Regions from separate parts of the Streptomyces sp. C11-1 genome, predicted to be linked through region 2. Evidence: riboswitches for the same ligand, from Rfam matches in the RefSeq annotation. Region 2 holds a riboswitch; each other region holds the start of a gene.
The links. A riboswitch is a leader RNA that binds a small molecule or an ion and turns the genes downstream of it on or off. The one in region 2 is predicted to bind cyclic di-AMP.
Positions count from the first base shown of each region.

Region 1 (3,903 bases), 4.3 Mb from region 2:
CGAACTCCACCGCGGCCAGGACAACGGGCGGATCCTCCGCCTGGTCTCCCGGGTCAGCGAACGCCACCACCTCCTCGCGGGCCTCGCCGGACCGCTCCCGCTCGCGGACATGCCCACCGCGCACGCGGACGCGGCCGCCGCCCGGCACAGCGCCACCCCCGCCCGCCGTGTCGTCCCCGCCGATGCCGTGGGCGCCACGCAGCTCGTGCGCCTCCTGGACCCCGGCTCCTACAGCCGGTGGGCTGCCGCCGTCCTCGGCCCGCTCACGCCGCAGCACCGGCACCTGCTCCTGGTGTGGCTGCGCACCGGCAGCACCCCGCGCGCCGCCGCCGCGCTCGGCCTCTCCGCCGGTACCCTCCGCACCCGGCTGCGCGAGCTGACCGCCCTGCTCGGCACGGACCTCGACGACGCCACCGTGCGGGCCCATCTGCTCCTCGCCCTGCGCGCTCCCGCCTCCGGCGACCACCCCGGCCACGGTCACGACGGCGGGCAGGAGGGCTCGGGCCGGACGCCGCCGGGAAGCCCAGCGACCGCAGGCCCGTACGGTCCGGCCCGGCTGAAGACCCTGCCCGCCGGAATCCTCGACACCGCCCCCGCCCTCGCCTGGGCCACCGCTCTGGTCGGCGGTCTCGAACCGCACCTGCGGATCGCGCTGGCCTGCTGGCTGCGCCACCACGCGAAGACCGCGCCCGCCGCGACCGAACTGCACGTCCACCGCACCACTCTGACGGTCTGGCTCGCCCAGTGCGCCGAGCACCTCGACCGGAACCTCGATGACGCCGCCGTCCGCGCCGAGCTCCACCTGGCTCTCGAAACCACCGCGGCCACCGACGGCGCGGACGACCCGCGGGCCCTGCCCCGGCGCGGCGGCCGCACCTACCGGCGTACCTGACGGCGGGAGCGGGAAACGGCGGAAGGCGGTGCCACCCCGCGAACGGGTGGCACCGCCTTCCGGTCTCCGCGCCTCGGTCAGTAGGCGCCGAAGACGTTGTCGATCGAGCCGTAGCGGTCGGCGGCGTAGTTGCACGCGGCGGTGATGTTGGCGACCGGGTCGTAGCTGTCGGTCGAGGTGCCGGGCACGTGGTAGGCCTGGAAGGTCGGGTCGATGACCTGGAGCAGGCCCTTGGACGGGGTCCCCTTGGCGGCGTTGGAGTCCCAGTTGTTGATGGCGTTCGGGTTGCCGGAGGACTCGCGCATGATGTTGCGGTGGATGCCGTCGTAGCTGCCGGGGATGCCGCGCTCGGCCATGATCGCCAGCGACTCCTTGATCCAGCCGTCGAGGTCGTTCGTGTACGCGGTCGGCTTCTCGGCGGCCGGGGCGGCCTTCGCCACCGGGGCTTCGGCGCGCTCGGAACGGTCGGCGCGGTCAGCCGACTCACCGCGGGCGGCGCTCGCGGAAGCCTTGCCGGGCTTGTTCTCCGACGGGGCGGCAGCCTTGGCGCCGATGGTCAGCGTGAGACCCGGGTGAATGAGGTCGGGATTACCGCCGATGACCTTCCGGTTCCCTTCGTAGAGCTTCTTCCAGCCGCCACTGACGGAGTATTCGCGGGCGATCTTGGAAAGGCTTTCCCCGGCCGCCACGGAATGCTTGGCGGGCGCGGCCTTCGCGGTGGCCCCGGAAGCGGCCTTGGCTGCGGAATTCACCTGGGCGGCCACGGAGACCGGGGCCACGGCCTGCTGCTGGGCGGCCGGGGCGGGGGCCGCGAAGGCGGTGGTGGCGCCGATCACCGGGAGGGCGAGAACGGCTCCGCCTGTGGTCACGGCGGCGAGGCCGCGACTCAGCGAGGTGGACTTGGGACGGCGGTGCTTACCCTGTGCGGGCATGGGGAATTTCCTCTCCGGCGCCTGCGAGGTGAGCTGTCGGGTTCAGACGGGAGATGTCTGGCCGCATGGGCATGCGACTTCACCCCAAGCCGTTCCGGTAACGGTTCGGCGACTTACCTGGGTCCCCCGCTCCTGCCGTACGTGAGTGGGTTTCGGATTCCCGGACGGCGGCAGGATTCGGCGTTCCATCCGGATTGACGGTGACGGTAGGCGAGAAACGCCGAACAGAACAAGCCCCGCATTCCGCATTGCTGTTTTTCCGCATGATCGAAACAGAGGATTTCCGTCGAGGGCCGCACCGTCACCGCGTCAACTTTCTTCGCGCAGAAGGGAACCGAACCCTCCGGATCACCGTCCGCGCCCCACGACGTGACGCTCACCACGTCCACCGGAGATGGCGAAAACACGGGCAGGCAAAAGCCTCAAGCACCCCAATGAGCCTTTTATGGATGAGAGTTTCTAAAAGAGGTAAATCGACCATATCGACATGACGAAATGGACTTATCGGGCACACTGGCCAGGGCCGGTCGAAGGGCTCGCCGGGCGATCGCTTACGGTGTGGGGTGGAGACTAGTAAGCCAACCCTTACCTCCGACGTACGCTGTACCTGCCCGCGTTCGCCCGCCCCGAAGGAACACCACGCCATGACACGCCCCGTCCGCGTCGCCATTGTCGGAGCCGGCCCCGCCGGTATCTACGCTGCGGACGCGCTGCTCAAATCCGAGGTCTGCCAGGACCCGGGGGTCTCCATCGACCTCTTCGAGCGCATGCCCGCGCCCTTCGGCCTGATCCGTTACGGCGTCGCCCCCGACCACCCCCGGATCAAGGGCATCGTCAAGGCCCTCCACCAGGTGCTGGACAAGCCGCAGATCCGCCTCTTCGGGAACGTCAGCTACCCGAACGACATCGGCCTGGACGACCTGCGCTCGTTCTACGACGCCGTGATCTTCTCCACCGGCGCCGAGGCCGACCGGGCGCTCGACATCCCCGGCATCGAACTGGACGGCTCCTACGGCGCGGCCGAGTTCGTCTCCTGGTACGACGGTCACCCCGAGGTCCCCCGCACCTGGCCGCTCACCGCGGAGAAGGTCGCCGTCCTCGGCGTGGGCAACGTGGCGCTGGACGTGGCCCGGGTCCTGGCCAAGACGGCGGACGAGCTGCTGCCCACCGAGATCCCGGACAACGTGTACCAGGGCCTCAAGGCGAACAAGGCGCTGGAGGTGCATGTCTTCGGTCGGCGTGGCCCGGCGCAGGCCAAGTTCAGCCCGATGGAGCTGCGGGAGCTGGACCACTCCCCCAACATCGAAGTCATCGTCAACCCCGAGGACATCGAGTACGACGAGGGCTCCATCGCGACCCGCCGGGAGAACAAGCAGGCCAACATGGTCGCGCAGACCCTGGAGAACTGGGCGATCCGCGATGTCGGCGACCGCCCGCACAAGCTGTTCCTGCACTTCTTCGAGTCCCCCGTCGAGATCCTCGGCGAGGACGGCAAGGTCGCGGCGCTGCGCACCGAGCGCACCGAGCTGGACGGCACCGGCAATGTCCGGGGCACCGGAGAGTTCACCGACTGGGACGTCCAGAGCGTCTACCGCGCCGTCGGCTACTACTCGGAGGAGCTGCCCAAGCTCCCCTTCGACGTGGCCTCCGGCACCGTCCCGCACGAGGCGGGCCGGGTCATCTCCGGGGACGAGCACATGGCCTCGGTCTACGTCACGGGCTGGATCAAGCGCGGTCCGATCGGCCTGATCGGCCACACGAAGGGCGACGCAAACGAGACGGTGGCCTGCCTCCTGGAGGACCGCGCCGCCGGTCGGCTGCCCGAGCCGGCTACGCCCGCCCCCGAGGCCGTCGAGGCCTTCCTGGAGGACCGGGGCGTGCGGTACACGACCTGGGAGGGCTGGCACAGGCTGGACGCGCACGAGCAGGCGCTCGGCGCGGCCCAGGGCCGGGAGCGGATCAAGGTCGTGGAGCGCGAGGGCATGCTGAAGGCCTCGGGCGCCTGATCGCCGGCCGGGCACCTCGGGCGCCGGACCTGACCGGCGGCCGGGCACGTCCCGGCGGACACCGCCCAGCCCT
Region 1 is NZ_CP134500.1:7,014,974-7,018,876, reverse strand. Features, by position in the region: gene RI138_RS30960 (PucR family transcriptional regulator) at 1-892, shown strand, start outside; gene RI138_RS30955 (LysM peptidoglycan-binding domain-containing protein) at 970-1,824, opposite strand; cyclic di-AMP (ydaO/yuaA leader) riboswitch at 1,828-1,986, opposite strand; gene RI138_RS30950 (FAD-dependent oxidoreductase) at 2,469-3,830, shown strand.
Region 1: another riboswitch for cyclic di-AMP. It lies ahead of RI138_RS30955 (LysM peptidoglycan-binding domain-containing protein); the one in region 2 lies ahead of RI138_RS11815 (transglycosylase family protein).

Region 2 (3,903 bases):
AGGATCTCCTCGATGCGCAGCAGCTGGTTGTACTTGGCGACGCGGTCCGAGCGGGCCGGGGCACCGGTCTTGATCTGGCCGCAGTTCACGGCGACGGCGAGGTCGGCGATGGTGACGTCCTCGGTCTCGCCGGAGCGGTGCGACATCATGCACTTGAAGCCGTTGCGCTGGGCCAGCTCGACGGCGTCCAGGGTCTCGGTCAGCGAACCGATCTGGTTGACCTTGACGAGCAGGGCGTTGGCGGAGCCCTCCTCGATGCCACGGGCCAGGCGCTCCGGGTTGGTGACGAAGAGGTCGTCGCCGACGATCTGGACCCTGGAGCCGATGCGGTCGGTGATGATCTTCCAGCCCGCCCAGTCGTCCTCGTACAGCGGGTCCTCGATGGAGACCAGCGGGTACGCGGAGACGAGCTCCTCGTAGTACTCGGTCATCTCGGCGGCCGAGCGGGACTTGCCCTCGAACTCGTAGACGCCGTCCTTGTAGAACTCGGAGGCGGCCACGTCGAGCGCGAGCGCCACGTCACGGCCCGGGACGTAGCCGGCCTCCTTGATGGCCTCGACGATGAGGTCCAGGGCGGCGCGGTTGGACTCCAGGTTCGGGGCGAAGCCGCCCTCGTCGCCGAGTCCGGTGGACAGGCCCTTGGTCTTGAGGACCTTCTTCAGCGTGTGGTAGATCTCCGCACCCCAGCGCAGGGCCTCGGAGAAGGACTCCGCGCCGATCGGGGCGATCATGAACTCCTGGATGTCCACGTTGGAGTCGGCGTGCGAGCCGCCGTTCAGGATGTTCATCATCGGAACGGGCAGCAGGTGCGCGTTCGGGCCGCCGAGGTAGCGGAAGAGCGGCAGGTCGGACGCCTCGGAGGCGGCGTGGGCGACGGCCAGCGAGACGCCGAGGATGGCGTTCGCGCCGAGCGAGGCCTTGTTCTCGGTGGCGTCCAGGTCGAACATCGCCTGGTCGATGAGGCGCTGCTCGGTGGCGTCGTACCCGACGAGCTCCGGGCCGATCTGCTCGATGACGGCGAGGACGGCCTTCTCGACACCCTTGCCCTGGTAGCGGTTGGGGTCACCGTCGCGAAGCTCGATGGCCTCGAACGCACCGGTGGAGGCGCCGGACGGAACGGCAGCACGACCCGTACTGCCGTCGTCGAGGCCAACCTCGACCTCGACCGTGGGGTTCCCCCGGGAGTCGAGGATTTCCCTGGCTACGACGACGTCGATGGACGGCACGAGGCATCTCCTTCTGGGATATGACACTGGTTGTGCAGGGTCACTGTGGCCTTGCGACACGAGCCTAACCGGCCCGGCCGCGTGAGCCGGCCGACCGCCCGCCTCCTGGGACGAAAAAGGACCCAAGGACCCGCATGACGGGACAAAACTCCAAAAATCTACTGAGCAGTAACAAGTACTGCCGGCAAGCTGCCGACAAGAGGTGAACGCATCCGGCCCCTGGCGCACGCCGCACCCGCGCCCCGCACGCCCAAAGACCCCGGCCCGGCGCGCACGGGGGTGAGCGCGCCGGGCCGGGGAGCCGTGCGAGGGAGGGGGCCGCCGGACATCCTCCCTCCGGGGAGGAGAGACGGCGTTCTACTTCAGGTGGAGCTGCTGACCCGGGAAGATCAGGTCCGCGTCCTCGACGATGTCGTCGTTGAGCTTGAAGAGCTTGCTCCAGCCGCCCTTGACGTCTTCCTTCTCGGCGATGCTGCTCAGCGTGTCGCCGGGCTTGACCTCGTACTCGCCATCACCCTTCTTGACCTTCTCGCCGGTCGGGGTGGTGACGGTCTCCTTGCTCTCGGCCTTCTTCTCGGCCTGCGGAGCGGTGCGCTGCTCGCTGCGCGTGGTGGGCTGCTCGGCCTGGCGCTCGGGCTGCGCCTGGCCGGAGCCGGTGTTCACACCCGGGTCCACACCGTCGTTGGTGAGACCGCCCGCACCGGCGCAGGCCCAGGCGCCCGGGCCCTGCATGTCGAGGAGCTTCTCGGCGGTGGCGATCTGCTGGCCCTTGGTGGCCAGGTCGGCGCGCGGGGCGTACTGCGTACCTCCGGCGGCGGCCCAGCTGGACTGCGAGAACTGGAGCCCGCCGTAGTAGCCGTTGCCGGTGTTGATGGACCAGTTGCCGCCGGACTCGCACCGGGCGACGGCGTCCCAGGTCTCGACGGAGGCCGCGGAAGCGCTGGTCGCACCCATCAGCGGGACGGCGACGGCGGCACCGGCGACACCCGCGAGGGTGGCGAGACGGACGGCCTTGGACGGGCGGCGGTGCTTGCCCTTGCTGTTCAGCAGCATGGAACGAATCTCCTCACCGACGCCTACGAGGTGAGCTGTCGGGTTCGGGCTGATGAGTTGCCCGGTCGCGCGGCTCGCACGACTTCACCCCAAGCCGGTCCCGTACGGATCCGGCGGCCTACCTTGGTTCCCCCGCTCCTGCCTACGGCGCTTACGCGTCTGTTCCCCTCGACCGACGGCAGGATTCGGCGTGACGGTCGACGGGGCCCGCGGTGCGAGCGGTTCCGACCGTAAACACAGGCAACCCCGACATTCAAAGATGGACATAGGGGGCAATAAGCCCGAACTCGCCAGGAGCGGCAGACCGTTTCCGCAGGTCGGAGGCGATGCGTGCGGACGAGCCGGGCGAGCTGGGTCAGTTGAAGCAAAGAGACCCATGTCTCACTTACACAAAAGTGGACATAGGCCTCTGAACTGCCCGGGATTTCGGGGCGTTTTCCCGAATTTGAATCAGTTGGCGGCGGGCTCCCCCGCGGCCTCGGAAGCACCCTGCCCCAGCCCCACGTCCAGGCTCTGACCGGGGAGGATCAGGTCCGGGTCGGAGCCCAGGAGGTCCTTGTTGGCCTCGTACAGACCGGTCCAGCCCTGGGGAAGTTTCTGTGCGTCAGCAATCGCCCAGAGGTTGTCCCCGGGCTGCACGACGTAGTCACCGGCGGCCGCGCCGCCGTCCCGCACGTCGCCCTCGCCCCGCGAAGCGTGCCGGCCGGACTCACGGGGGCCGCCCCCGCCCGCGGCGTCGGCCTCCTCGGGCGCGGGGGCGCCCCGGTGCTTGCCGCCGGCCTCGCGCTCGTCGCCCGTCGAGGCGTCGGGGGCGGTGGAGGGCTCCGAGGCGTCGGGCACCTCGGACGCCGGCGGGGCGGAAGGGGTCGTCGAGGGGGCGGGGTCACCGCTCTCCTCCCCCGCACCGCCGTCGCCGTCACCCTTGGCGGCGTCGCCCGCACCGGCGGACGCATCAGGCGTATCGCCCTTACTTCCCTTATTGCCCTTGTCGTCCTTGTCGTCCCCGTCGCCCCTGCCGCTTCCATCAGCCTGGTCGACCGTGTTCGATTCACCCGTCTCGCCGGATGCGTCCGTCCCGTCGGTCGGGGCTGACGTCGGCTCACCCGAGGGCGCGGTGCCCGGGTCGACTCCCGGCAGGCTGCCGTCCACCGCGAGGCCAGAGATCACCGCGCAGCTCGGCCAGGCCTTCGCCCCCTGGTCGTCCAGGACCTTCTCGGCGACGGCGATCTGCTGCGAGCGACTGGCGAGGTCGGCCCGGGGCGCGTACGTGGTGCCGCCGTACGCCGACCAGGTCTCCTGCGAGAACTGGAGCCCGCCGTAGTAGCCGTTGCCGAGATCGGCGCTCCACATGCCGCCGCTCTCGCACTCCGCGACCCGGTCCCAGGTGGCGGACTCGGCCGCGTGTGCGCCGCTCGCGCCGAGCAGCGGGATGGCGATGGCCGATCCCGTGACGCCTGCGGCGACGACGATGGCGGGTGCCTGGCGAGGGCGGCGGTGTCTGCCGTTCGCGGAGCCCATGGGTATGCCTTCCGTGCGACTGACAAGCGAGTGACTTGAGCACCGCGCCGCGGGAATCCGCGCATGCACGGTGCGCAAGTGACGCGTGGGCAACATGCGACCGACG
Region 2 is NZ_CP134500.1:2,692,591-2,696,493, forward strand. Features, by position in the region: gene eno (phosphopyruvate hydratase) at 1-1,226, opposite strand, end outside; gene RI138_RS11815 (transglycosylase family protein) at 1,584-2,279, opposite strand; cyclic di-AMP (ydaO/yuaA leader) riboswitch at 2,285-2,439, opposite strand; gene RI138_RS11820 (transglycosylase family protein) at 2,730-3,797, opposite strand.

Region 3 (3,903 bases), 3.2 Mb from region 2:
GACGGCGTGGCCACGATCATGTCGCGGGCGCTGTCCGAGGGCACCGACAAGCACAGCGCCGAGGAGTTCGCCGCCGAGCTTGAGCGCTGCGGCGCCACCCTGGACGCGCACGCCGACCACCCCGGTGTCCGGGTCTCCCTGGAGGTCCCGGCCTCCCGGCTGGCCAAGGCCCTCGGTCTGGTCGCCGAGGCGCTGCGAGCCCCGGCCTTCGCCGAGAGCGAGATCGAGCGCCTCGTCGGCAACCGCCTCGACGAGATCCCGCACGAGCAGGCCAACCCGTCCCGGCGCGCTGCCAAGCAGCTCTCCAAGGAGCTCTTCCCGGCCACCGCCCGGATGTCCCGCCCGCGTCTGGGCACCGAGGAGACGGTGCGCCGGATCGACGCGGCCGCGGTGCGTGCCTTCTTCGACGCCCACGTCCGCCCGTCGACCGCGACCGCCGTGATCGTCGGTGACCTCACCGGCATCGACCTGGACGAGCTGCTGGCCGACACCCTCGGCGACTGGTCGGGCAACGCGGGCCAGGCCCGCCCGGTCCCGCCGATCACCGCGGACGACACCGGCCGTGTGGTCATCGTGGACCGCCCCGGCGCGGTCCAGACCCAGCTGCTGATCGGCCGGATCGGCGCCGACCGGCACGAGAGCGTGTGGCCCGCACAGGTGCTCGGCACGTACTGCCTGGGCGGGACCCTCACCTCCCGGCTGGACCGGGTCCTGCGCGAGGAGAAGGGCTACACCTACGGTGTGCGCGCCTTCGCCCAGGTGCTGCGCTCCAGCGGCCCCGACTCGGGCGGCGCGGCCATGCTCGCGATCAGCGGCTCGGTGGACACCGAGTCCACCGGACCGGCGCTGGAGGACCTCTGGAAGGTCCTGCGGACGCTGGCCGCCGAGGGGCTGACCGACGCCGAGCGCGAGACGGCCGTGCAGAACCTGGTGGGCGTCGCCCCGCTGAAGTTCGAGACCGCCGCCTCCGTCGCGAGCACCCTGGCCGACCAGGTCGAGCAGCACCTCCCCGACGACTATCAGGCCCACCTCTACGCCCGGCTCGCCGAGACGGGCACGGTGGAGGCGACCGCCGCCGTCGTCAACGCCTTCCCGGTGGACCGGCTGGTCACGGTCCTGGTGGGGGATGCCGCTCAGATCGCGGAGCCCGTAAAGGCGCTCGGCATCGGAGAGGTGTCCGTCGTCACCGGCTGACGCAAGCGCACTGTAACGGGGCAAACAGGACCTCGGCGAACAATAGTTCGTCGGGGTCCTCCCTTTTGCCCGATTAGGGCAGTTCATCAACTTTGGTGGATAAGTTGCCTGTCTGCCCTGTGGGATGTGCGACAAATCCCCTTGTCCGTTTGGTGATGGGAAGGCGGCCCGCTTAGCGTCGGCTCCGCTGTCCGTCACCCGTATGCCGCATCCGCGGCGCCGGGCAGCGATCGCCGAGTCCCCGTCAGGCGCGAGCCTGGGGAGCCGGGGACCCACGCAGTCCCTGGGGTGAATCGGAGATCCGCGCCACACCCGGCGCGGCGATCCGTAGGAGACCTTCCTGCTCCGAACCCGTCAGCTAACCCGGTAGGCGAGAGGGAAGGAAAGGATCAGCCTCTTCATGGCGTTCACCCGTGCCACCGGGAAGCACCGTGCCCCGAGCCGCCTCACGCGCCGGAGCGCCCAGGCCGCCGGAATCGCGGCTCTGACCACCACCGGAGTCCTCGGCTCGCTGGCCTCTCCGGCCCTCGCCGCGGACGCCGAGGCGCCCAAGGTCGTCGACACCGGCCTCACCCAGACCATCGCCCTCGACGCCACCCTCGCCGAGCAGATCGACGCCCAGGCGGAGGCGCAGCAGCAGCAGGCCGAAGCGATCGCCAAGGCGAAGGCCAAGGCCGCCGCCGAAGCCAAGGCCGAGGCCGCCAAGGCCAAGGCGAAGGCGGAGGCCGAGCGCAAGGCCGAGGCCCGCGCCAAGGAGATCCGCGAGGAGAAGGCCCGCGCCGCCCGCGCCGCCGAGCGCGCCCGCCTGAACGCCTTCCACCTCCCGGTCGCCGGATCCCACGTCACCACCGGCTACAAGGCGGGCGGTTCGCTCTGGTCATCCGGCAGCCACTCCGGCGTGGACTTCATGGCCCCCTCCGGCAGCTCCGTCGTCGCGGTCGGCGCCGGCACGGTCGTCGAGGCCGGCTGGGGCGGTGCGTACGGCAACAACATCGTGCTCCGGATGGCGGACGGCACGTACACCCAGTACGGCCACCTCTCCTCGATCGGCGTCTCCGTCGGCCAGAGCGTCGCCTCCGGTCAGCAGATCGGCCTGTCCGGCTCCACCGGCAACTCCACCGGCCCGCACCTGCACTTCGAGGCCCGGACCACCCCCGACTACGGCTCCGACATGGACCCCGTCGGCTACCTGCGCTCCCACGGTCTGAACGTCTGACCCCACCCGCGCACCCCGCTTCCCGAAGGCCCCGGCTCCCCGCCGGGGCCTTCGGCAATTCCGGCGGAATCCCTCGTACCGGGTTGTGCAACAGGCCTTCTTCGGCCAGTGGATATCCATGGATTCCGGCCTGCCGTCGGAAATTCCGGCGGATTGCAATAGAGTCACGGAACAGACGTCGGGCGGCCGCGTTTCGCGGGGATTAAGGCGGAGGTTCGGACATGCGCATTCCCGCGCATTCGGTATGCACGGCAATCCGTGACGACATCGTCTCCGGTGTCTACGAGCGCGGCAGCCGCCTCACCGAGGAGCTGCTGGCCCGGCGGTACGGGGTCTCCCGCGTCCCGGTCCGCGAGGCGCTGCGCACCCTGGAGTCCGAGGGCTTCGTCGTCACCCGCAGACACGCCGGCGCCTGTGTCGCCGAGCCCACCGAGCAGGAGGCGGCAGACCTGCTGGAGGTGCGGATGCTCCTGGAGCCGCTGGGTGCCGCGCGCGCCGCCCAGCGCCGTACGGACGCCCACCTCAAGGTGCTCCGCGGGCTGGTGAGACTCGGTCAGGAGCGGGCCCGCCGGGGCGAGGGCGAGGATCTGCGCTCGCTGGGCGGCTGGTTCCACGAGACCCTCGCCCAGGCCTCCGGCAGCCCAGGCCTGATCGCGCTGCTCACCCAGCTCCGGCACAAGACCGCCTGGATGTACGCGGTCGAACAGCCGGTCCGCCCGGCCGACTCCTGGGCCGAGCACGGCGCCATCGTGGACGCCGTGGCACGGGGCGACGCCGAGCGGGCCAGGGCGCTCACCGCCCAGCATGCGGAACGCGCGGCGGCGGCCCACCGGCTCCGCCGCCCGGACCGGCCCGGGCGCCGCGCCTCCGCCGGGTCCCGGGTGAGCACTTCGCAACCTGGCGTAAACATCGCGAGTGCCCGTCATTAACAATCGCGCCGTATACAAAGGGGAGTAATTACGGAGGGCGGTATTCGTGCTGCCCGAATTCACGGTGCGCGGATATCTCCGGAAAGCGAAAGAGCCGCAGCCCCGGCAAGGGGTCGCGGCTCTCACGTATTTCCGTCCGGTGGGGGCGGACGGATCGCCCGTGGGGCGGGCGGGACGGGTCAGACGGTCTCGGGAAGCTCTTCCAGCCCCTCGGCGACCAGCTTCGCCAGCCGGTCCAGAGCGGCCTCGGCGTCATCCGCGTCGGACGCGAGGACGATCTCCTCGCCGCCCTGCGCACCCAGACCGAGCACGGCGAGCATGGAGGCGGCGTTCACCGGGCTGCTGTCGGCCTTGGCGATCGTCACCGGGACGCCGGACGCCGTGGCGGCACGGACGAAGATGGAAGCGGGGCGGGCGTGCAGGCCCTCGGCCCAACCGACGTTTACGCGGCGCTCAGCCATGGTTCTGCCCTTCACATATCAACGGTTGTCTAGACCAGTCTCTCATGCGGTGCGCAGTGCTGTGCCCGGCCTCCCGTCCGGTCACCGCGCCCCGGCCGCCCTC
Region 3 is NZ_CP134500.1:5,933,339-5,937,241, forward strand. Features, by position in the region: gene RI138_RS26235 (M16 family metallopeptidase) at 1-1,194, shown strand, start outside; cyclic di-AMP (ydaO/yuaA leader) riboswitch at 1,416-1,582, shown strand; gene RI138_RS26240 (M23 family metallopeptidase) at 1,595-2,410, shown strand; gene RI138_RS26245 (GntR family transcriptional regulator) at 2,632-3,339, shown strand; gene RI138_RS26250 (HPr family phosphocarrier protein) at 3,519-3,800, opposite strand.
Region 3: another riboswitch for cyclic di-AMP. It lies ahead of RI138_RS26240 (M23 family metallopeptidase); the one in region 2 lies ahead of RI138_RS11815 (transglycosylase family protein).